DNA from 3 places in the Streptomyces sp. NPDC002817 genome. Region 3 is predicted to be linked to each of the others. Evidence: predicted binding sites of a transcription regulator. Region 3 holds the regulator's gene; each other region holds the start of a gene.
What was found. The regulator HrcA, encoded in region 3, represses chaperone genes, less so after heat shock. The targets are predictions, from matches to a motif close to TTNGCACTCNGNNNNNCNGAGTGCNAA.

Region 1 (7,270 bases), on a different contig from region 3:
CCGCGCTTCTTCACGGTCAGGATCCCGACCTCGCGCTCGCGCAGCAGCGCCTTCAACTTCTTGACGTTGAAGGGGAGTTGGTCGGTGATCTCGTACGCCGTCGCATACGGGGTCACGTGCTGCTCGTCGGCGGTGATGTAGGCGATGGTGGCGTCGATCAGCCCGCCCTCCAGGTCCTCGGCGACCTCGGCGACCAGGTGGGCGCGGATGACGGCGCCGTCGGGCTCGTACAAGTACCGTCCGACAGGCCGGACTTCGGGGTCCGCAAGGCCCCGCCCGAGCAGGGTGCGCGGACCCGGCAGCAGGGTCGCCCGCACAGCCCCCGGTGCCGTCCCGAACCACAGCACCGCCTCCTTGACGTCTCCGCCGTCGGAGATCCACTCGGCCTCGGCCTCGGCGGGGACGATCTCGTGCGGGATGCCGGGGGCGATCTTCAGCGCGGCATGGGGCGCCTTGAGGGCGGTGTCGATCGCCCAGGACAGGGGCGGCGAGTAGGCCTCGGGATCGAAGATCCGGCCGCGCTTGGAGGAACGCCGGGCCGGGTCGACGAACACGGCGTCGTACGGGGCGGTGTCGATGTCGGTGACATCCGCCTCCCGCACCTCGATCAGGTCGGCGAGCCCCAGCGCGTCGGCGTTGGCCCGTGCCGCGGCGGCGGTGAGCGGATCGTGGTCCACGGCGAGCACCCGGATCCCGGCCCGGGCGAGCGCGATCGCGTCGCCCCCGATCCCGCTGCACAGGTCGGCGACGGAGGTGACGCCCAGCTCCCCGAGCCGCTGTGCGCGATACGTCGCCACACTCGCCCGCGTCGACTGCTCGACCCCGTTCGGTGTGAAGAACATCCGTCCCGCGTCCTCGGCCCCGAACTTCACCGCCGCCCGCTGCCGCAGCCGGGCCTGGCCGAGCGCGGCCGACACCAGCTCCGCGGGGTGCTCGCGGCGCAGCCGGGTGGCGACGGCGAGTTCGTCGGCGGGGGCGGTGTCGCGCACCGTGTCGAGGAGGGCGCGGCCCTCGGGGGTGAGGAGGGGGGCGAGGTCGTTCACCGGGACATTGTGGGCCAGTCGGTGGACGGTCCGCCTCCGGCGGCGGTGTCGGCCCGGGAGCAGGGCGGTGACCTGCGAGGATCCGGCGCCATGGGATCAGTAGGACAAAATTACAAAAGCCGGGCCATTCATACTTCTCGGGCCCGTGTCGGGATCGCCGTGCTCGCCGTCGCCGTCATCGCCTCGGGCTGTGCGCGGGGCGAGAGCACCGAGGTACGTCCGGTGCGTCCGGCGCCCGGCCAGCAGCCCCTGAAGGGAGCCCCGGCCCGGGCCCTGGACTCGTACGCCACGAAGCTCCGCGCCGCGGCGAAGGTCGCGAAACGCTGGGGCCTGGCCGGAGTCCCGCTGGCGCCTCCCGCGCCGCCCGTGAAGAAGCCGAGGATCACGACCCGCAAGGGCTTCGAGGTGGACGGCCACGAGGCGAAGGGTCTCCCGCCGGTCTTCACCACGATCCCGACCAAGGAGAAGATCGTCTTCCTCACCATCGACGACGGCGCCGAGAAGGACCCGGCGTTCCTGCGGATGATGAGCGAGCTGAAGATCCCGTACACCGCCTTCCTGAGCAACTACCTGGTCAAGGGCGACTACGGCTACTTCAAGGACATGCAGGACAGGGGGGTCGGACTGAACAACCACACGCTTCACCACCCCTACCTGCCGGGACTGTCCTACGCCCGCCAGAAGCACGAGATCTGCGGCATGCAGGACGTCATCGAGAAGCGCTACGGCAAGCGCCCCACCCTCTTCCGCCCGCCCTTCGGCAACTACAACGAGGCCACGCTGCGCGCCGCGAAGTCCTGCGGGGTGAAGTACGCGCCGATCTGGAACGAGGAGGTCTTCGTCGACCGCTGGGACTACCGCGAGTGGGACCGGAAGATCCGCCCGGGTGACATCGTGCTGAGTCACTTCCGCGGCCGGGGGGAGTGGAAGGGCACGATGTCCGACATGATCCGGCGGTTCCTGAACAAGGTCACGGCCGAGGGGTACGCGGTGGCCCGCCTCGAGGACTACCTGTGAGTTCGCGCGGACCGGCTGCCGCGGTCCTGGCGGCGGTCATGCTGCTCACCGCCGGCTGCGCCCGGTCCGTCGACCCCGTCGAGCGGCTGGGCAAGGCGGGTTCCTACGGCGCTACGGCGACGGGGTCCGGGACGGGGCCGCCGTCCGTCGTGAGGCGGGCCCCCACCTCCGACAAGGTCGTCTTCCTGACCTACGACGACGGTGCCGAGAAGGACCCGCGCTTCGTCGAACTGGTCCGTGAACGGCGGCTGCCCGTCAGCATGTTCCTCACCGACAGCGTCGTCGGCCCCGGGTACGGGCACTTCGCCCGGCTCCAGTCGGTGGGCGCCTCGATCCAGAACCACACCCTCGACCACACCGCCCTGCGCGGTCTGCCGTACGCCGGGCAGCGCGCCGAGATCTGCGGCCAGCAGGACAAACTCAAGTCCCGCTTCGGCATCCGCCCCCACCTCTTCCGCCCGCCCTACGGCACCTACGACACGACCACCCTGCGCGCCGCCGCCGACTGCGGCGTCGCGGCGGTCGTGCTGTGGCGGGCGTCGATGGGGGACGAGCGGTTGACCTACCCGACGGGGGAGCGCCGCCTGCTCCCCGGCGACATCATCTCCGTGGCATCGATCGGGACGACGGGGCTGACGCTGGTGGCGCGCACGGAGCGGCTGCTGGGGGAGATCCGGAGGGCGGGGCTGAGGGTGGGACGGCTGGAGGACTACCTGTAGGGGCACCCGTGGGGGTGCCCGTGATGGTGTCCGTGGTGGTGCCCGTGTCGGTGTCTTCGGACCGCCGCGCCGCAGTGAATTGGCACTCCGCTTGACCGAGTGCTAATCGCAGTCATAGTCTCGGGTCTGGCACTCCCCCCTGGAGAGTGCCAATAGCGACGGGCAGGTCCGGCACCCGCGACGACGGATCCACCTGGTCGCCACCTCAGACAGTTAACCCCGTGAGATCTCCGAAGGGGGAGGTCGGATCGTGACGACCACCAGCTCCAAGGTTGCCATCAAGCCGCTCGAGGACCGCATTGTGGTCCAGCCGCTCGACGCCGAGCAGACCACCGCCTCTGGCCTGGTCATTCCGGACACCGCCAAGGAGAAGCCCCAGGAGGGCGTCGTCCTGGCCGTGGGCCCGGGCCGCTTCGAGAACGGCGAGCGCCTGCCGCTCGACGTCAAGACCGGCGACATCGTGCTGTACAGCAAGTACGGCGGCACCGAGGTGAAGTACAACGGCGAGGAGTACCTCGTCCTCTCGGCTCGCGACGTGCTCGCGATCATCGAGAAGTAATTCACCCGCTTCCTCACCGAAGCACATTGCATGTGAGCTGCGCCCCTGGCCCCCGCGACCATTAATCAGCCGGGCGTCGGGGGCGCAGTTCGTTTCACCCACGTTTTCCGAGAGGGCTGAACCGCTCCCATGGCGAAGATCCTGAAGTTCGACGAGGACGCCCGTCGCGCCCTCGAGCGCGGCGTCAACAAGCTTGCCGACACGGTCAAGGTGACGATCGGCCCCAAGGGCCGCAACGTCGTCATCGACAAGAAGTTCGGCGCCCCCACCATCACCAACGACGGTGTCACCATCGCCCGCGAGGTCGAGCTCGACGACCCGTACGAGAACCTCGGCGCCCAGCTGGTGAAGGAGGTGGCGACCAAGACCAACGACATCGCGGGTGACGGTACGACCACCGCCACCGTGCTGGCCCAGGCGCTCGTCCGCGAGGGCCTGAAGAACGTCGCCGCGGGTGCCTCCCCGGCGCTGCTGAAGAAGGGCATCGACGCGGCCGTCGCCGCGGTCTCCGAGGAGCTCCTCGCGACCGCCCGCCCGATCGAGGACAAGGCGGACATCGCCGCCGTCGCCGCGCTGTCCGCCCAGGACACCCAGGTCGGCGAGCTCATCGCCGAGGCGATGGACAAGGTCGGCAAGGACGGTGTCATCACCGTCGAGGAGTCCAACACCTTCGGCCTGGAGCTGGACTTCACCGAGGGCATGGCCTTCGACAAGGGCTACCTGTCTCCGTACTTCGTGACGGACCAGGAGCGTATGGAGGCCGTCCTCGACGACCCGTACATCCTGATCAACCAGGGCAAGATCTCCTCGATCCAGGACCTGCTGCCGCTGCTGGAGAAGGTCATCCAGGGCGGTGCCTCCAAGCCGCTGCTGATCATCGCCGAGGACGTCGAGGGCGAGGCCCTGTCGACCCTGGTCGTGAACAAGATCCGTGGCACCTTCAACGCGGTCGCGGTCAAGGCCCCCGGCTTCGGCGACCGCCGCAAGGCGATGCTGCAGGACCTGGCGGTCCTCACCGGCGCCACGGTCATCTCCGAGGAGGTCGGCCTCAAGCTCGACCAGGCCGGTCTCGACGTGCTGGGCTCCGCCCGCCGCGTGACGATCACCAAGGACGACACCACGGTCGTCGACGGTGCCGGTGACTCCGCGGACGTCACGGGCCGCGTCGCCCAGATCAAGGCCGAGATCGAGAACACGGACTCCGACTGGGACCGCGAGAAGCTCCAGGAGCGCCTCGCGAAGCTGGCCGGCGGCGTGTGCGTGATCAAGGTCGGCGCCGCCACCGAGGTGGAGCTGAAGGAGAAGAAGCACCGTCTGGAGGACGCCATCTCCGCGACCCGCGCCGCGGTCGAGGAGGGCATCGTCTCCGGTGGTGGCTCCGCTCTGGTCCACGCCGCCAAGGTCCTCGAGGGCGGTCTGGGCAAGACCGGCGACGAGGCCACCGGTGTCGCGGTCGTCCGCAAGGCCGTCGTCGAGCCGCTGCGCTGGATCGCCGAGAACGCCGGCCTGGAGGGCTACGTCATCACCTCCAAGGTCGCCGAGCTCGACAAGGGCCAGGGTTTCAACGCCGCCACCGGCGAGTACGGCGACCTGGTCAAGGCCGGCGTCATCGACCCGGTCAAGGTCACCCGCTCCGCCCTGGAGAACGCCGCCTCCATCGCCTCCCTCCTCCTGACGACCGAGACCCTGGTCGTCGAGAAGAAGGAAGAGGAGCCGGCCGAGGCGGGCCACGGCCACGGTCACTCCCACTGAGGTTCTGACACCTGAGGAAAGCCCCCGTTCCGCTGCGGCGGACCGGGGGCTTTTCCCGTGCCTATTGCTCCAGCGCGTCCAGCGCACCCAACTGCGCCATCAGCCCGAGCCGGTCGTACTGCCACCAGCCCTCGGCGATCCGCCCGTCGGGGGCGCACCGGTGAATGGTGGTCCCGGTCATGGTGACCCGCTTCCCGCTGGCCGCGATCCCGAAGAAGTCCCCGACATGGGTCCCGTTCCAGCTCCACCGGGTGCACACCCGGTCGCCCTGGGCGATCTGCTCATGGATCGTGAACCCGAAGTCGAAGGCACCCCGCCACGTCTCGACCTCCTGCCGCATGGCATCGAGCCCGACGGCGTCCTGTTCATTGGCGGGATCGTGGTCGTGATACTCCGCGACGACCAGGTCCCCGAGCGCCGACAGTTCCCCGCTCCCGGCCAAGGTCTCGAAGAACCGTCGAGCGGTGGTCGTGTACAGCTGCTCGTCCCGCACCACGTCCAGATCGGTGAAGGTCGGCATCTCGTCACACAGAGCGACCATCTCCCGGAAGATCCTGTCGGTCTCCGGCAGCTCGGAGTTCCGCATCGCCTCCTCGTACGACGGAAACTCCACGATCTCGACGAAGTGCGACGCATCCCCCCGGTCCTTCGCGATGGTGGTGTGCGTCGCCGTCCGTCTCCCCTTGGTCTGCTCGACCCATGTGTCCATCAGCCGGTTCATCTCGTCGAAGCGGCTGGTCCTGCAGTCGATGAGCTGTACGAAGGTCATGACACCGTCGCCTCCGGCCCCCCTGGGTCCGGTTGTACGGCACCATTCTCCTCCCCTTCGGCATCATGAGCGCCATGGAGGCGCGGGGGCACGGTCCGTCTCGGCGGGCGGCGACATCGGGGCGGCGGTGACGGGCGACGGCAATGTCGTCAGTCTCGCGCCCGCGGTGCGCTCGGCCTGCCGGGAGCAGGTGCGCCGTATCGTCCCACCCGAACTGATCGGCCGCGAAACCGAGTTGGCCGCCCTCGCGGACTTCTGCACGACCGACTCCGGCCCGGCGTACGCCTGGTGGCGGGCGGAGGCCCGGGCGGGCAAGACCGCCCTGACGTCGTGGTTCGCCCTGCGCCCGTCTGTATCGCGCGTACCGGGCCGTGGGTGACGACGGCTTGGCTCACGGAAGAGGCCTCGGACACCCTTGTCCGACTCCTCGCCACCGCGGGCCAACCCACCCGGGCCGCGTCAGCCCGGCCGCCGCCGTGGACCTGGCGCTGGGCCACGAACTCGTCGTACGTCCCCTCCTCGGCGAAGGCTCAGGGCTCGACGTCCTTCCGGCGGTGGTACCCCTCGGCCCCTGGACCGTCCCCTGGATCGTCGACGAACTGCGCACCCTTACTGGGGCCCGTACTTCCGCCCCGTCCTGGAACTGATCCCCCCGAGCACCCCCCGGGGCACCACCTTCACCACCCCCATCAACGCCTTGTACCGAGGATCCGGAACCGACACCGTCTTCCCTCGCGCAAGGTCGTTCAGCGCGGCCGCCACGAGCTTGTCGGCGTCGAGCCACATCCAGCCGGGAATGTTGTCCGTGCCCATGCCCGCCCGCTCATGGAACTCGGTGCGTACGAAGCCGGGGCAGAGGGCCATCAGCCGTACCCCGCTGCCCGCCAAATCCTTGGCCGCCCCCTGGGTGAACTGCACGACCCACGCCTTGGACGCCCCGTACGTGCCGCGGGGAACGAAGGCCGCCACCGAGGCGACGTTGACCACGCCGCCGCGGCCGCGCTCGCGCATCCCCTCCGTCGCCGCCGACGTCAGTCGGAGCACCGCCTCGCAGTGGACCTTGAGCATCTTCAGCTCGTCGGCCATGGAGACGTCGAGGTAGCGGCCCTTGTTGCCGAAGCCGGCGTTGTTGACCAGCAGGTCGACCGGGTTCCTGCGGTCGGCGAGGCGGGCGGTCACCGTCTCGATGCCGGAGTCCTCCGCGAGGTCCGCCGTGAGGACCTCCGCCTCGATGCCGTGGCGGTCGTGGAGTTCGGTGGCCTGTTCGCGCAGCCGCTTGGTGTCGCGGGCCACCAGGACGAGGTTGTGGCCGTCGGCGGCGAGGCGCCGTGCGAACGCGGCACCGATGCCCGCGGTCGATCCCGTAATCAATGCCGTTGTCATGACGCAAGGTTAATGACCAGGACCGACA
Region 2 (7,270 bases), on a different contig from region 3:
TTGTCCAGCGCGAAGGGCGGGTGATGGAAGGCGAGGACCGTGCCGTTCGGGGACGGGGTCGCCAACACGCCTCGCAGCCAGTCGAGTTGGGCGGCGCCGAGATGCCCGTGCACCTTCCCCGGCACCAGCGAGTCCAGCGTCACGAACCGCCACCCCGCCACCACGCTCACCGCGGCGCGCTCCCCCTCCGCGGACTCCAGCACGCGGCCGGGCTCCGGATGCCCGCTGCCCAGCACCTCGGCGAAGGCCGCACGCTCGTCGTGATTGCCGGTCGTGTAGAAGACAGGCACCCCACCGAGCCCTTGCGCGAACTCCCCGAACAGCTCCCTGACAGCCGTATACGCCTCCACCGCCCCGTCGTTGGCGAGGTCACCGGTGACGACGACCGCGTCGACGCCCCGTACGTGCCGGAGTTCGTCGAGCATGCGGCGCAGGGAGTCGTGGGCGTTGACGCCGTGCCGGTCGGCGGCGTCGGTGCGTTCGAGGTGGGTGTCGGAGAGATGAAGGATCCTCATCTCCCGCACGCTAGCGGGAGTCGAGGATCCTTACACCGTCAATTCAGCACGGCCCAGTTCGGCTCGGCTCAGCTCAGGGACTGCAGCGCCGCCGCGTCATAGGCCTTCAGCTCGTCCGTGCGGCCCGCCAGTACCTTCGCCGCCCACTCCGGGTCCTGGAGCAGCGCGCGGCCGATGGCGACGAGGTCGTACTCCTCGCGCTCCAGGCGGTCGAGGAGGTCGTCGATGCCGCGGAGCGGGGAGCCCTCGCCCATGAAGCCCTTGATGAAGTCGCCGTCGAGGCCGACCGAGCCGACGGTGATGGCCTGCTTGCCGGTGAGCTTCTTGGTCCAGCCGGCGAGGTTGAGGTCGGAGTCCTCGAACTCGGGGAGCCAGTAGCGGCGGGTGGAGGCGTGGAAGGCGTCGACACCGGCGGCGGCGAGCGGGCTCAGGATGGCCTCCAGCTCCTCCGGGGTCTCGGCGAGGCGGGCGTCGTAGGCCTCCTGCTTCCACTGCGAGTAGCGGAAGATGATCGGGAACTCCGCGGAGACCGTCTCCCGTACGGCCGCCACGATCTCGGCCGCGAACTTCGTACGGGCGACGAGGTCACCGCCGTAGGCGTCGCTGCGGCGGTTGGTCCCCGACCACAGGAACTGGTCGACGAGGTAGCCGTGGGCGCCGTGGATCTCCACGCCGTCGAAGCCGATGCGCTCGGCGGCGGCCGCGGCCTCGGCGAACGCGCCGATGACGTCGTCCAGGTCACGCTGGGTCATCGTCACACCGGTGGGCTCGTCGGCGCCGGGGCGCAGACCGGAGGGGCCGACCGCGGGGGCGTCCGCGACGGGTCCCCGGCCCGGCGTGCGGGTCATGCCGAGGTGCCAGAGCTGCGGGACGATGGTGCCGCCCGCCGCGTGCACGTCCTCGGCGACCTTCGCCCAGCCTGCGAGCTGCTCCTCGCCGTGGAAGCGCGGGACGCGGGTGCTCTCCCCCGCCGAGTCGTGGCCGACGTACGTGCCCTCGGTGACGATCAGACCGACGCCCGCGGCCGCGCGGCGCGAGTAGTACGACGCCACGTCCGCGCCCGGGATGCCGCCCGGGGAGAACATGCGCGTCATCGGCGCCATGACGATGCGGTTCGGGACGGTCAGGCCGTTGATCGTGATCGGCCGCGAGAGGACCTCGGCGGCACGGGAGGCGGGGGCGGTCACGTGGGGGTACTCCTCGGGGACGGTCCGTCCGGCACCGGTACCGGTCGGTATGTGCATGCGCATGGACATACGCATGTACGAGTCAACCACCCCGTCCGCCACAGACATTCCGCGAGCCCTGTGATCCCGAACACGCGCCCGGCCCCCGAGAATGGCCACATGGCCAAGCCCCCGCTGCTCTCCGCGCCCGAACTGGAGGCGTCCTCCGTGGTCGCCAACAACACCATGAACCGCGAGCGCGGCCTCTCCGGGGTCAACAGCTACGCCCGCGAGCTGGGCCTGGACCCCGTGGCCCACCTCTCGGGCCGCCCCGATCCCTCCTGGCTGGACCTGTGCAGCGGCGAGGGCCGCGCCCTGCGGGAGGCGGCCGCGCGTCTGCCCGCCGACACCGTGCTCACGGCCGTCGATCTGGTGGGGCCCCTCATACCCGTACCGGCCCCGCCCGCGCTGGAGGAGATCGTCGCCTCCGTCACGTCATGGGCACCGAGCCGGTCCTACGACCTCATCACCTGTGTCCACGGTCTGCACTACGTCGGCGACCAGCTCGGCCTCCTCACCCGCGCCGCGTCCTGGCTGACCCCCGAGGGCCTGCTGCTGGCGCACTTCGACCCCGACTCCATCCGCCGGCCGGACGGATCGGCGGCCGGGCGGGCGGCCGTGTCGGCCCTGCGCGCGGCCGGGTTCCACTACGACACCCGGCACCACCGGCTCGGCCTGCGCGGCCCACGCTCCTTCACCCTTCCGTTCCGGTACGTCGGTGCGGACCCGGCCGCCGGGCCCAACTACACCGGTCAGCCCGCCGTCGGCTCCCACTACGACCTCGACCGGCATACGGAAACGCCCGAGGGCGGCACCCCCTGCATGTGCAGGGAGTGCCGCCCTCGGTAAGGACGTTGATCAACCGTCAGGTCGATCAGAAGTCCATGTCACCGCCCGGCATGCCGCCACCGGCAGGCGCGGCGGCCTTCTCCGGCTTGTCGGCGATGACGGCCTCGGTGGTGAGGAAGAGCGCGGCGATGGAGGCGGCGTTCTGCAGGGCAGAGCGCGTGACCTTCGCCGGGTCGATGATGCCCTCGGCGATCATGTCGACGTACTCACCGGTGGCCGCGTTGAGGCCCCAGCCCACGGTCAGGTTGCGGACCTTCTCGACCACGACGCCGCCCTCGAGACCACCGTTGACGGCGATCTGCTTCAGCGGGGCCTCGAGCGCGAGCTTCACGGCGTTGGCGCCGGTCGCCTCGTCACCCGAGAGCTCGAGCTTCTCGAACACCGCGGAGGCCTGGAGCAGGGCCACGCCACCACCGGCGACGATGCCCTCCTCGACGGCCGCCTTGGCGTTGCGCACGGCGTCCTCGATGCGGTGCTTGCGCTCCTTGAGCTCGACCTCGGTCGCGGCACCGGCCTTGATGACGGCGACGCCACCGGCGAGCTTGGCCAGGCGCTCCTGGAGCTTCTCGCGGTCGTAGTCCGAGTCGCTGTTCTCGATCTCGGCGCGGATCTGGTTGACGCGACCGGCAACCTGGTCCGCCGAGCCCGAGCCGTCGACGATCGTCGTCTCGTCCTTGGTGATGACGACCTTGCGGGCGCGGCCCAGGAGGTCCAGGGTCGCGTTCTCCAGCTTGAGGCCGACCTCCTCGGAGATGACCTCGCCGCCCGTGAGGATGGCGATGTCGCCGAGCATGGCCTTGCGACGGTCACCGAAGCCCGGAGCCTTGACGGCGACGGACTTGAAGGTGCCGCGGATCTTGTTGACGACCAGGGTCGACAGGGCCTCGCCCTCGACGTCCTCGGCGATGATCAGCAGCGGCTTGCCCGACTGCATGACCTTCTCCAGGAGCGGGAGCAGGTCTTTGACGGAGCCGATCTTGGAGTTGGCGATGAGGATGTACGGGTCGTCGAGCGACGCCTCCATCCGCTCCATGTCGGTGGCGAAGTACGCCGAGATGTAGCCCTTGTCGAAGCGCATACCCTCGGTGAGCTCCAGCTCCAGACCGAAGGTCTGGGACTCCTCGACGGTGATGACGCCTTCCTTGCCGACCTTGTCCATCGCCTCGGCGATGAGCTCGCCGATCTGGGTGTCGGCGGCGGAGATGGAGGCCGTCGAAGCGATCTGCTCCTTGGTCTCGACATCCTTCGCCTGCTCGAGCAGGGCACCGGAGACGGCCTCGACGGCCTTCTCGATACCGCGCTTGAGAGCCATCGGGTTGGCACCGGCGGCCACGTTGCGCAGACCCTCGCGCACCAGGGCCTGGGCCAGGACGGTCGCGGTCGTCGTGCCGTCGCCGGCTACGTCGTCCGTCTTCTTCGCGACTTCCTTGACCAGCTCGGCGCCGATCTTCTCGTACGGGTCCTCGAGCTCGATCTCCTTGGCGATGGAGACACCATCGTTGGTGATCGTGGGGGCGCCCCACTTCTTCTCGAGGACGACGTTGCGACCCTTGGGGCCGAGCGTCACCTTGACGGCGTCCGCGAGCTGGTTCATGCCGCGCTCGAGGCCGCGCCGCGCCTCCTCGTCGAACGCGATGATCTTGGCCATGTGAAGTGGTCCCTCCAGGACTGGGGGTGATTCCTTCGGACCGCGCCCGCGCCCGCGACGGACGGCTCGCACACCTCGTGGTTCCTTGCCCCACCTGGCCTGCGGGCCTCACCGACCCGGTCCTTCTTTGTCACTCTCACCTTCAGAGTGCTAACGCCAATGATTAGCACTCGACCCCTGCGAGTGCAAGCGCCTCTCAGGGATCGTCCAGGTCCCGCACGGGTTCCGGGCAGGTGCCGGAGGGGTTCCGGGCACGCGCCGGAGGAGGTCCGGACATGCCGGAGGGCCCGTACCCATGACTCCCCATGGGGTACGAGCCCTCCGAAAAAGAACGAAGAACGACGCTGCAGTTACCCGGCGCGTGCTTCAGCCTGTCGCAAGGCGAACCATGTCCGCCTGCGGCCCCTTCTGGCCCTGCGAGATCTCGAAATCGACCCGCTGACCTTCCTCGAGGGTGCGGTAGCCGTCCATCTGAATCGCGCTGTAGTGGACGAAAACATCCGCACCACCGTCGACCGCGATGAAGCCGTACCCCTTCTCCGCGTTGAACCACTTGACGGTGCCCTGAGCCATGCCTAACTCCCCTATTACTGGCCCTTGCACAGATCCACACTTCGCGGATCCGGGTCAGACCTCACCCCCCACGGATTGGGGGCGTGCGCCGGAACGCGTCGACCGCGGCTGAATGTATCTGTCCAACTGCCGTCTGCAACAGGTCAATCGGACGAGAATTCTGGACGCGAAGGGTCCGGAATGTAGTGAGAATTCGCCCGAATTCTGGGCAAGTCGGGCTCCACAAAAGGAACAAAGTTCACAAAAGAACCGCACACTTTGGCTACTTCTCGTCGCATCCGAAGCGAGAACTCATATGCGGCTGGCATGGGGGGTGGAGCAGCTTCCCCAACTGTACCGCGCTCAACCATAGAGAATTGCCCCCTCCGCTTCTCTCACGGAGGGGGCAATTCGATGAACTCTTGGTAATCGGCATTACCGAGGGTAACGACCGGGCTCGGTCAGCCTCCGGCGACGGCCGGAATGATCGAGACGCCGGCCCCGTCCGGAGTGGCCGTCTCCAGGCCCTGCTCGAAGCGGACGTCGTCGTCGTTGACGTACACGTTGACGAAGCGGCGCAGCTTGCCCTGGTCGTCCAGAACGCGGGCCGCGATACCGGTGTGGTTCTTCTCGAGGTCGGCGATGACCTCGGCGAGGGTCGCGCCCTCGGCGGCGACCTCGGCCTGTCCGCCGGTGTAGGTGCGCAGGATGGTGGGGATGCGGACGTTGACGCTCACGGTTGAACCTCCGGTCAGGGTTGCGGGGGCCTAGACGAGGCCGGCCTCGCGGAACGAGTCAAGGTTGGGGCGGATGGTCGCAGTGAGCCCCGTACCCGCCACCGCATCCAGGGTCTTCAGTCCGTCGCCCGTGTTCAGCACAACGGTGGTCAGCGTCGGGTCCAGCAGGCCGTTCTCGATCAGCTTCTTGGTGACACCGACCGTCACACCGCCCGCGGTCTCCGCGAAGATGCCCTCGGTCCGCGCCAGCAGCTTGATCGCGTCGACGACCTGCTCGTCGTTGACGTCCTCCACCGCACCGCCGGTACGGCGCGCGATGTCCAGGACGTACGGCCCGTCCGCCGGGTTGCCGATGGCGAGCGACTTGGCGATGGTGTTCGGCTTCTGCGGCCGCACCACGTCGTGACCCGCCTTGTAGGCGACGGAGACCGGCGAGCAGCCCTCGGCCTGGGCGCCGAAGATCCGGTACGGCTTGTCCTCGACGAGCCCGAGCTTGATCAGCTCCTGCAGTCCCTTGTCGATCTTCGTGAGCTGCGAGCCGGAGGCGATCGGCACGACCAGCTGGTCGGGGAGCCGCCAGCCGAGCTGCTCGCAGATCTCGTACGCCAGGGTCTTGGAGCCCTCGGCGTAGTAGGGCCGCAGGTTGACGTTGACGAAGCCCCAGCCCTCGCCGGCCGGGTCGCCGATCAGCTCGGAGCAGAAGCGGTTCACGTCGTCGTAGTTGCCCTCGATGCCGACGAGCTCGCCGCCGTAGATGGCGGCCATGACGACCTTGCCCTGCTCCAGGTCGTGCGGGATGAACACGCAGGAACGGAAGCCGGCGCGGGCGGCGGCGGCGCCGACGGCACCGGCCAGGTTGCCCGTGGAGGAACAGGACAGGGTGGTGAAGCCGAAGGCGCGCGCGGCCTCGATGGCCTGGGCGACGACGCGGTCCTTGAAGGAGTGCGTCGGGTTGCCGGAGTCGTCCTTCACATACAGACCGCCGGTGACACCGAGCTCGCGGGCCAGGTTGTCGGCCTTGACGAGCTGGGTCCAGCCCGGGTTGATGTTGGGCTTGTCGGCCACGTCCGCGGGGACGGGCAGCAACGGCGCGTAGCGCCAGATGTTCGCGGGTCCCGCCTCGATCTGCTTGCGGAGCTCCTCGGTGTCATAGGCCGAGAAGTCATAGGCGATCTCGAGCGGGCCGAAACACTCCTCGCACGCGAAGACCGGGCCGAGGGGGACGCGGTGACCGCACTCGCGGCAGCTGAGCGCCGCGGCCGGGCCGAGGTCTACGGTGGTTTCGGTGGTGCTTGCAACAGTCTGCGCAGCCATGAGAGGCGAGGCCCTTTCCTCATCTTCCTCACGACGCATCTCGCCGTGAGACGGATTTGGCACCTTCCCGAGTCGGGAGCCTCACGCGCGTGAGAAACCGACTGGAGGGTTGCCGGGGCTTCATCGGGCCGTATCCCTCTGCCCCTCTGGATGAGCGGTATGAAGTTGTGTGAACGGCGGGCCACCCTCGACATGCGATGGTCATCCGCGTTGTTCAAGACTGTAACCGACGACCAGGACAGTTGAGATAGTCGTCCGAACCGCGAGATGGATCACACGGTGATACGCATGCTCGCCGAGAGAACGCAGAGGAGCCGCGCACTGTGCTGAACGAAGTCGAGCGCTGGCTGACCACCCGGTCCTGGTCCCTGACTGATCGCCCGCTCCACCAGCTCCTGGCCGCCAAGCAACGCACGAACCAGTCGGTCA
Region 3 (7,270 bases):
CAGGGCACGATCGCGTCGACGCCGGTCTCGGTCATGGTCTCGACGGCCAGCTCACCGCGGTCGCCCTTGGGGAGGGCCTGGACGACGGTGACACGGGGGGACTCCTCCGGCTCCTCGGACACCGAGGTCATGTGGACGATCAGCCGGTCCTTGCCCTCGGTGCCGATCACGTCGCACACCGCGTAGCGTCCCGCGCCGTCGGCGAGAACGACCTCCTCGCCGGGCTGGAGCCGCTTCACGGAGACCGCGTGCCGCCCCTCGGGCCCCTCCAGGACGTAGCGTCCGCCGCTCCCGGCGTCGAAGTGCTCGACCACGAACACGGGAGCCGTCATCGGAGGCCATCGCCCTTCGGGAAGACCGACAACGCTGTCTGGGCGTCGGCGAGTTCGGCGACCAGCACCTCCATCAGCCGCCCGGCGGGCAGCTCGCGCGCCATGCGGTGGCCCTGGCCGGCCCACAGGGCCATGCCCTGTGGGTCCTTGGCCTTGGCGGCGGCCTTCCGCAGCGGGGACGTGAGGTGGTGGATCTCCGGGTAGGCGGCGGGTGCGTACCGGCCGTGCTCGCGCAGGAAGCGGTTGACGAGCCCGCGGGCGGGCCGGCCGGAGAAGGCACGGGTCAACTCGGTGCGGACGAACAGGGGGTTGGTGAGCGCCTGCTTGTGCACGGGCGCGGCGCCGGACTCGGTGGTGGCGAGGAAGGCCGTGCCGAGCTGGGCGGCGCCGGCACCGGCTGCCAGGACGGCGGCGATCTGGCTGCCGCGCATGATGCCGCCGGCGGCGACGACGGGGATGCCTACGGTCTCGCGGATCTGCCCGACGAGCGACAGCAGTCCTATCCCGGTCCCGTCGTTCTCCGGGATGTCACGGTGGGTCCCCTGATGCCCGCCGGCCTCCACGCCCTGCGCGATGACCGCGTCGGCGCCGGCCCGCTGCACGGCGAGGGCCTCCTCGGCGGTGGTCGCGGTCACGAGGGTGAAGGTTCCTGCGCGCCGCAGGGACTCCAGCACCTCGCTGCTGGGGACGCCGAAGTGGAAGGACACCACCGGCACCGGGTTGTCGAGCAGTACGGCGAGCTTGGCGTCGTATCCGTCGTCACGTCCGCTGTCGGGGTCCCCGAGCTCGGTCTCGTACCAGGAGGCCTCGCCGGACAGCTGGTGCGCGTACACGTCGACGGCGGCCGGGTCGGCGTACTCCGGCTGCGGCATGAACAGATTGACCCCGAAGGGACGCCCGGTCAGCCCCCGCAGCTGCTTGATCTCCTGATACAGCCCGTCCGCCGTCTTGTACCCGGCGGCAAGAAACCCGAGCCCCCCGGCATCGGACACGGCGGCGGCGAGCTGCGGCACGGAGACGCCGCCCGCCATAGGGGCCTGCACGATCGGATGCGGGAAAAGATCGGTCAGCGCGGAGGACATGACCGCATGTTGTCACGTCCTCCGAACAAGTCCGAATCCGGCCTTCCACTGGCATAGGACAGCGGAATGGGCCGCGGGTGAGCCCCCCGAGCACCCCCTACCAACCAGCACTTTTCAGCCCGCCCGGCGTCCGAGGACAGGGGCTCCCCATCCCCATCCCCCACCCACCCACCCACCCACAGACGGCTCCACCCCCGACGCCAGCCCGCACCTTCCAGCCCGCCCAGCGTCCGAGGACAAGGACTCACCATCCCCATCCCCCACCCACCCAGAGACGGCCCCTTCCAGCCCGTCCGGCGTTTGAGGACGAGGCCCTTCAGGGGCCGACGGGGGTCTGGGGGCGCAGCCCCCAGGAACCGGGGTCGAAGGGGCAGCGCCCCTGGGGATGGGAACGGGTAAGGGCGGCGGGGGCGAGGAAATCCCTGCCCACAGCCGCCCTCTACCGATCACCGATCACCGATCACCGATCACCGACCGTTGAACGCGTCCTTCAACCGCGAGAACAACCCCTGCTGCCCCGGCTGGAACTGCCCCGTGGGCCGCTCCTCGCCCCGCAGCTTCGCCAGCTCCCGCAGCAACCTCTCCTGCTCCGGATCCAGCTTGTTCGGCGTCTGCACCTCGACATGGACGATGAGGTCACCCCGCCCACCGCCGCGCAGATGCGTGACACCCCGCCCGTGCAGCGGGATCGACTGCCCGGACTGCGTGCCCGGCCGGATGTCGACCTCCTCCAGCCCGTCCAGCGTCTCCAGCGGAACCTTGGTGCCGAGAGACGCCGCGGTCATCGGAAGCGTGACCGTGCAGTGCAGATCGTCACCACGCCGCTGGAACTGCGAGTGCGGCAACTCGTGGATCTCGACGTACAGGTCACCGGCAGGACCCCCACCGGGCCCGACCTCACCCTCACCGGCGAGCTGAATCCGCGTGCCGTTGTCCACACCGGCCGGAATCTTGACCGTGAGGGTACGACGCGACCGTACGCGACCGTCGCCCGCGCACTCGGGGCACGGCGTCGGAACGACCGTCCCGAACCCCTGGCACTGCGGACACGGCCGGGACGTCATGACCTGCCCCAGGAACGACCGCGTCACCTGCGACACCTCACCGCGCCCGCGGCACATGTCACACGTCTGAGCGGAGGTCCCCGGCGCCGCGCCCTCACCACTACAGGTGGTGCACACGATCGCCGTGTCGACCTGGATGTCCTTCGTGGTGCCGAAGGCCGCCTCGTCGAGCTCGATCTCCAGCCGGATCATCGCGTCCTGGCCCCGTCGCGTACGCGACCGCGGACCCCGCTGCGACGCCGTACCGAAGAACGCGTCCATGATGTCCGAGAAGTTCCCGAACCCACCGGCCCCGAAGCCGCCCGCGCCACCGCCCGCCTGGGACAGGGGGTCGCCGCCGAGGTCGTAGACCTGCTTCTTCTGCGGGTCCGAGAGCACCTCGTAAGCGGCGTTGATCTCCTTGAACCGCTCCTGGGTCTTCGGATCAGGGTTGACATCCGGGTGCAGCTCGCGAGCGAGCCGACGGAAGGCCTTCTTGATCTCTTCCTGCGACGCGTCGCGGCGCACGCCGAGAACGGCGTAGTAGTCCGTGGCCACTTACGACTCCGCCAGGATCTGTCCGACGTACCTCGCCACTGCGCGTACCGCTCCCATCGTTCCCGGGTAATCCATGCGGGTCGGTCCGACCACGCCGAGCTTGGCTACTGCCTCGCCGCCCGAACCGTAGCCGACCGACACGACGGACGTGGAGTTGAGTCCCTCATAGGCGTTCTCATGACCGATGCGTACGGTCATGCCCGAATCCCCGGCCTCACCAAGCAACTTGAGGAGCACGACCTGCTCCTCGAGGGCTTCGAGAACCGGACGGATAGTGAGGGGGAAGTCATGTCCGAAGCGGGTGAGATTGGCGGTTCCGCCGATCATCAGCCGCTCCTCGTTCTCCTCGACGAGTGTCTCCAGAAGAGTGGAGAGCACGGTCGAGACGGTGCCGCGGTCCTCCAGGTCGAAGCCCTCGGGGAGGTCCTCGACGAGCAGCGGCACATCACTGAAGCGCCGGCCCGCGACCTTGCTGTTGAGCCGGGCCCGCAGATCGGCGAGGGACGTCTCGCCGAAGGGCGCCGGGCAGTCGATCATCCGCTGCTCGACCCGCCCGGTGTCCGTGATCAGCACGAGCATCAGGCGTGCGGGTGCGAGCGCGAGCAGTTCGACATGGCGCACGGTGGACCGGGTGAGCGAGGGGTACTGCACCACCGCGACCTGCCGTGTGAGCTGCGCGAGCAGCCGTACGGTCCGCGCCACCACGTCGTCGAGATCGACGGCGCCGTCGAGGAAGTTCTGGATGGCACGCCGCTCGGGCGCGGTCATGGGCTTGACGCCCGCGAGCTTGTCGACGAACAGCCGGTAGCCCTTGTCCGTGGGGATCCGCCCGGCACTGGTGTGCGGCTGGGCGATGAACCCCTCGTCCTCCAGGGCCGCCATGTCGTTGCGGATCGTCGCCGGGGACACGCCGAGGCTGTGCCGCTCGGTGAGGGCCTTGGAACCGACCGGCTCCTCGGTGCCCACATAGTCCTGGACGATGGCGCGCAGCACCTGAAGCCTGCGTTCACTCAGCATCGCGCACACCTCCAGAAGTCGTTCCCTCGGCGCCTTGCCTGGCACTCTGTCCGCCCGAGTGCCAGCATTCCCCGGCCCAGTGTACGGCGGTGGGGTACCGCCCGGGCAAGGTCGGTCCTGCCGCGACCCCTCGTACGGCTAGCGTCGCCGTATGACGGTGACTTGGGAAGAGCTGGGGTGGGAGAGGGTGGCGGCCGGGGTCGGGCGGTGCCGGCTGCCGGGGTGGGACTGCACAGCGGGGCTGGTCGTCGGTTCGGGGACCGCTCTGCTGATCGACGCCGGATCGAGCCTCGGCGAGGGCGCGCGGTTGCGGGCGCAGGCCGAATCGCTCGCCGGGCATCGTGTGACTCATCTCGCGCTGACCCATCCCCACTTCGACCATGTCTTCGGGGCCTCGGCGTTCGCGGGGGCGGAGGTGTACGGGCCGGTGGGCATGGACGCGCTGTTCGACCAGCACCAGGCCCGCGAGGCACTGCGCGCGGACGCGATCCGCAACGGCCTGGACACGGCACTGGCCGACGAGGCGGTCGACGCCCTGCCCCACCCCCGCCATCATGTCTCCGGCGAGTGGACCCTCGACCTCGGCGCCGGCCGCCAGGTCCTGCTGGCGAACGTCGGCCCCGGCCATACCGGCCACGACCTCGTGGTCCTGGTCCCGGGCTCCCCCGAGGTGGTCTTCTGCGGCGACCTGGTCGAGGAGTCCGGCGAACCGCAGGCGGGCCCCGACGCCGTACCGTCGCACTGGCCGGCGGCGCTGGACCGACTGCTGGACCTGGGCGGCGAGGACGCGCTGTACGTACCCGGTCACGGAGCGGTGGTGGACGCGGCGTTCGTACGACGGCAGCGCGACGCCCTGGCAACCCGCTTCGGCGTGTCGCGTTAGGTGCTGGCGGGCTTCTCCTATCGTCATCCGAATGCGCCAGTACTCCGCCGACCTGACCCCTCCCTGGAAGAAGCCGAAGCCCGTCCCCGAGGTCCCGGCGGAGCCCGGCCTGGTGGTCGAGGAACCCGGCACCGGTTTCTGCGGTGCGGTGATCCGCTGCGAGGCGGGCACGGTGACCCTGGAGGACCGCTTCGGCAAGCACCGGGTGTTCCCGATGGAGCCGAGGGGCTTTCTCCTGGAGGGCCGGGTGGTGACGCTCGTACGTCCCACCGGTCAGGCGCCGCTACGTCCCACCCGTACGGCATCCGGCTCGGTGGCCGTCCCCGGCGCCCGCGCCCGGGTGGCCCGCGCCGGCCGTATCTACGTCGAGGGCCGCCACGACGCGGAACTGGTCGAGAAGGTCTGGGGCGACGACCTGCGCATCGAGGGCGTGGTCGTGGAGTACCTGGAGGGCGTCGACGACCTCCCGTCGATCGTCGAGGAGTTCGCGCCGGGCCCGTACGCCCGTCTGGGCGTCCTCGTGGACCACTTGGTGCCGGGCACGAAGGAGTGGCGCATCGCACAGTCGGTCACCAGCGAACACGCCCTCGTCGTCGGCCACCCGTACATCGACATCTGGGAGGCGGTGAAACCGTCGTCCCTGGGCATCGAGTCCTGGCCACGCGTCCCCCACGGCCAGGACTGGAAGACGGGCGTGTGCCGGGCCCTGGGCTGGCCGTCGGAGAACACGGGGGCGGTGTGGCAGGCGATCCTGAAGCGGGTGAACTCGTACAAGGATTTGGAGCCGGAACTGCTGGGCCGGGTGGAGGAACTGATCGACTTCGTCACGGCATGAGAGACGCGCCCCGCACCCGCCCAGGGGCGCGGGGAACTGCGCGACCAGCCCCCACCGGCCCGCGGACTCAGTCGACGAGGTCCCGCACCACCGCATCCGCCAGCAACCGCCCCCGCAGGGTGAGCACCGCACGCCCCGCGCCGTACGGCTCCTCCTGGAGAAGTCCGTCCGACAGAGCCCGGCGGGAGGCCCGGAGCCCCTCCTCCCGCAGCAGCGACAACGGCACCCCCTCCAGAAGCCGCAGCTCCAGCAGGATCCGCTCGACCCGTCGGTCCTCCTCGGACAGGAGCTCGCGGCCCGCCCCCGGTGACCGGCCCGCCGCCAGCGCCCCGGCGTACGCCCCCGGATGCTTCACGTTCCACCAGCGCACGCCGCCCACGTGGGAGTGCGCGCCGGGGCCCGCGCCCCACCAGTCGGCGCCACGCCAGTACAGCTCGTTGTGGAGGCAGCGGCCCGCCTCCGAGGTGGCCCAGTTCGACACCTCGTACCAGTCGTAGCCCGCCTCGGACAGCACCGACTCCGCGATGAGATAGCGGTCCGCGTGGACGTCGTCGTCGGTCATCGGGACCTCGCCGCGCCGGATACGACGGGCCAGCTGCGTGCCCTCCTCGACGATCAGCGCATAGGCGCTGACGTGGTCCGGGCCCGCACCGATCGCCGCCTCCAGCGAGGCCCGCCAGTCGTCGTCCGACTCACCGGGGGTGCCGTAGATCAGGTCCAGGTTGACGTGCGAGAACCCGGCCGCCCTGGCCTCCGCCACACACGCCTCGGGGCGGCCCGGGGTGTGCGTGCGGTCGAGCACCTTCAGCACGTGCTGCCGCGCGCTCTGCATGCCGAAGGAGATCCGGTTGAAGCCGCCCTGCCGCAAGGTGGCCAGATATGACGGGTCCACCGACTCCGGGTTCGCCTCCGTCGTCACCTCCGCGTCCGGCGCCAGACCGAACTCGTCACGGATCGCCGCCAGCATCCGTACGAGATCGCCCGCGGCCAGCAGGGTCGGCGTACCGCCGCCGACGAACACCGTGCTGACCTGGCGCGGGTCGTCGCCGAGGATCTTGCGGGCCAGCCGGATCTCGTCGATCAGGGTGTCGGCGTAGTTGTCGCGGGAGGCCAGCACACCGCCCGTGCCGCGCAGCTCGGTCGCCGTGTAGGTGTTGAAGTCGCAGTAGCCGCAGCGGGTCGCGCAGTACGGAACGTGCAGGTAGAACCCGAGGGGGCGGGCGTCGGCCCCGGCGAGCGCGGACACGGGGAGCGCGCCGTCGTCGGGGACGGGCTCGCCGTCGGGGAGTGCGGAAGGCATGTCCTCCATTGTCCAGGACCGTGGCGACTGCTCCGGCTACTCCGCCTGGAGCACCAGCAGCGCGAGATCGTCCTCGGGCGGCCCTACGCCGAACTCGTGCACCAGCCGTCTGACGCGCTCCGCGATCAGCGGGGCGGTGAGCCCGGCGCAGCCGGCGAGCGCCGTCGCGAGGCCGTCGCCGTCGTCGAACTGGCGGGGGCCGCAGCGTCGCTCCGTCACC

Region 1: groES (co-chaperone GroES) is a predicted target of HrcA. The motif match lies at 2,859-2,885, and genes of this name have one in related genera.
Region 2: groL (chaperonin GroEL) is a predicted target of HrcA. The motif match lies at 4,366-4,392, and genes of this name have one in related genera.

Annotation. Positions count from the first base shown of each region.
Region 1 is NZ_JBSFUY010000005.1:389,087-396,356, reverse strand. It holds gene ACWD3I_RS13225 (THUMP-like domain-containing protein) at 1-1,043, opposite strand, end outside; gene ACWD3I_RS13220 (polysaccharide deacetylase family protein) at 1,134-2,060, shown strand; gene ACWD3I_RS13215 (polysaccharide deacetylase family protein) at 2,057-2,779, shown strand; gene groES (co-chaperone GroES) at 3,030-3,338, shown strand; gene groL (chaperonin GroEL) at 3,468-5,090, shown strand; gene ACWD3I_RS13200 (ester cyclase) at 5,152-5,859, opposite strand; gene ACWD3I_RS13195 (hypothetical protein) at 5,987-6,238, shown strand; gene ACWD3I_RS13190 (SDR family NAD(P)-dependent oxidoreductase) at 6,469-7,242, opposite strand.
Region 2 is NZ_JBSFUY010000002.1:149,631-156,900, reverse strand. It holds gene ACWD3I_RS03770 (metallophosphoesterase) at 1-515, opposite strand, end outside; gene ACWD3I_RS03765 (NADH:flavin oxidoreductase) at 584-1,759, opposite strand; gene ACWD3I_RS03760 (class I SAM-dependent methyltransferase) at 1,862-2,590, shown strand; gene groL (chaperonin GroEL) at 2,616-4,238, opposite strand; gene ACWD3I_RS03750 (cold-shock protein) at 4,605-4,811, opposite strand; gene ACWD3I_RS03745 (MoaD/ThiS family protein) at 5,252-5,527, opposite strand; gene thrC (threonine synthase) at 5,558-6,841, opposite strand; SAM riboswitch class I at 6,858-6,998, opposite strand; gene ACWD3I_RS03735 (glucosyl-3-phosphoglycerate synthase) at 7,165-7,270, shown strand, end outside.
Region 3 is NZ_JBSFUY010000001.1:631,279-638,548, reverse strand. It holds gene ACWD3I_RS02770 (16S rRNA (uracil(1498)-N(3))-methyltransferase) at 1-332, opposite strand, end outside; gene ACWD3I_RS02765 (nitronate monooxygenase) at 329-1,414, opposite strand; gene dnaJ (molecular chaperone DnaJ) at 1,882-3,015, opposite strand; gene hrcA (heat-inducible transcriptional repressor HrcA) at 3,016-4,032, opposite strand; gene ACWD3I_RS02750 (MBL fold metallo-hydrolase) at 4,184-4,915, shown strand; gene ACWD3I_RS02745 (DUF3097 domain-containing protein) at 4,947-5,750, shown strand; gene hemW (radical SAM family heme chaperone HemW) at 5,818-7,050, opposite strand; gene ACWD3I_RS02735 (ATP-binding SpoIIE family protein phosphatase) at 7,087-7,270, opposite strand, start outside.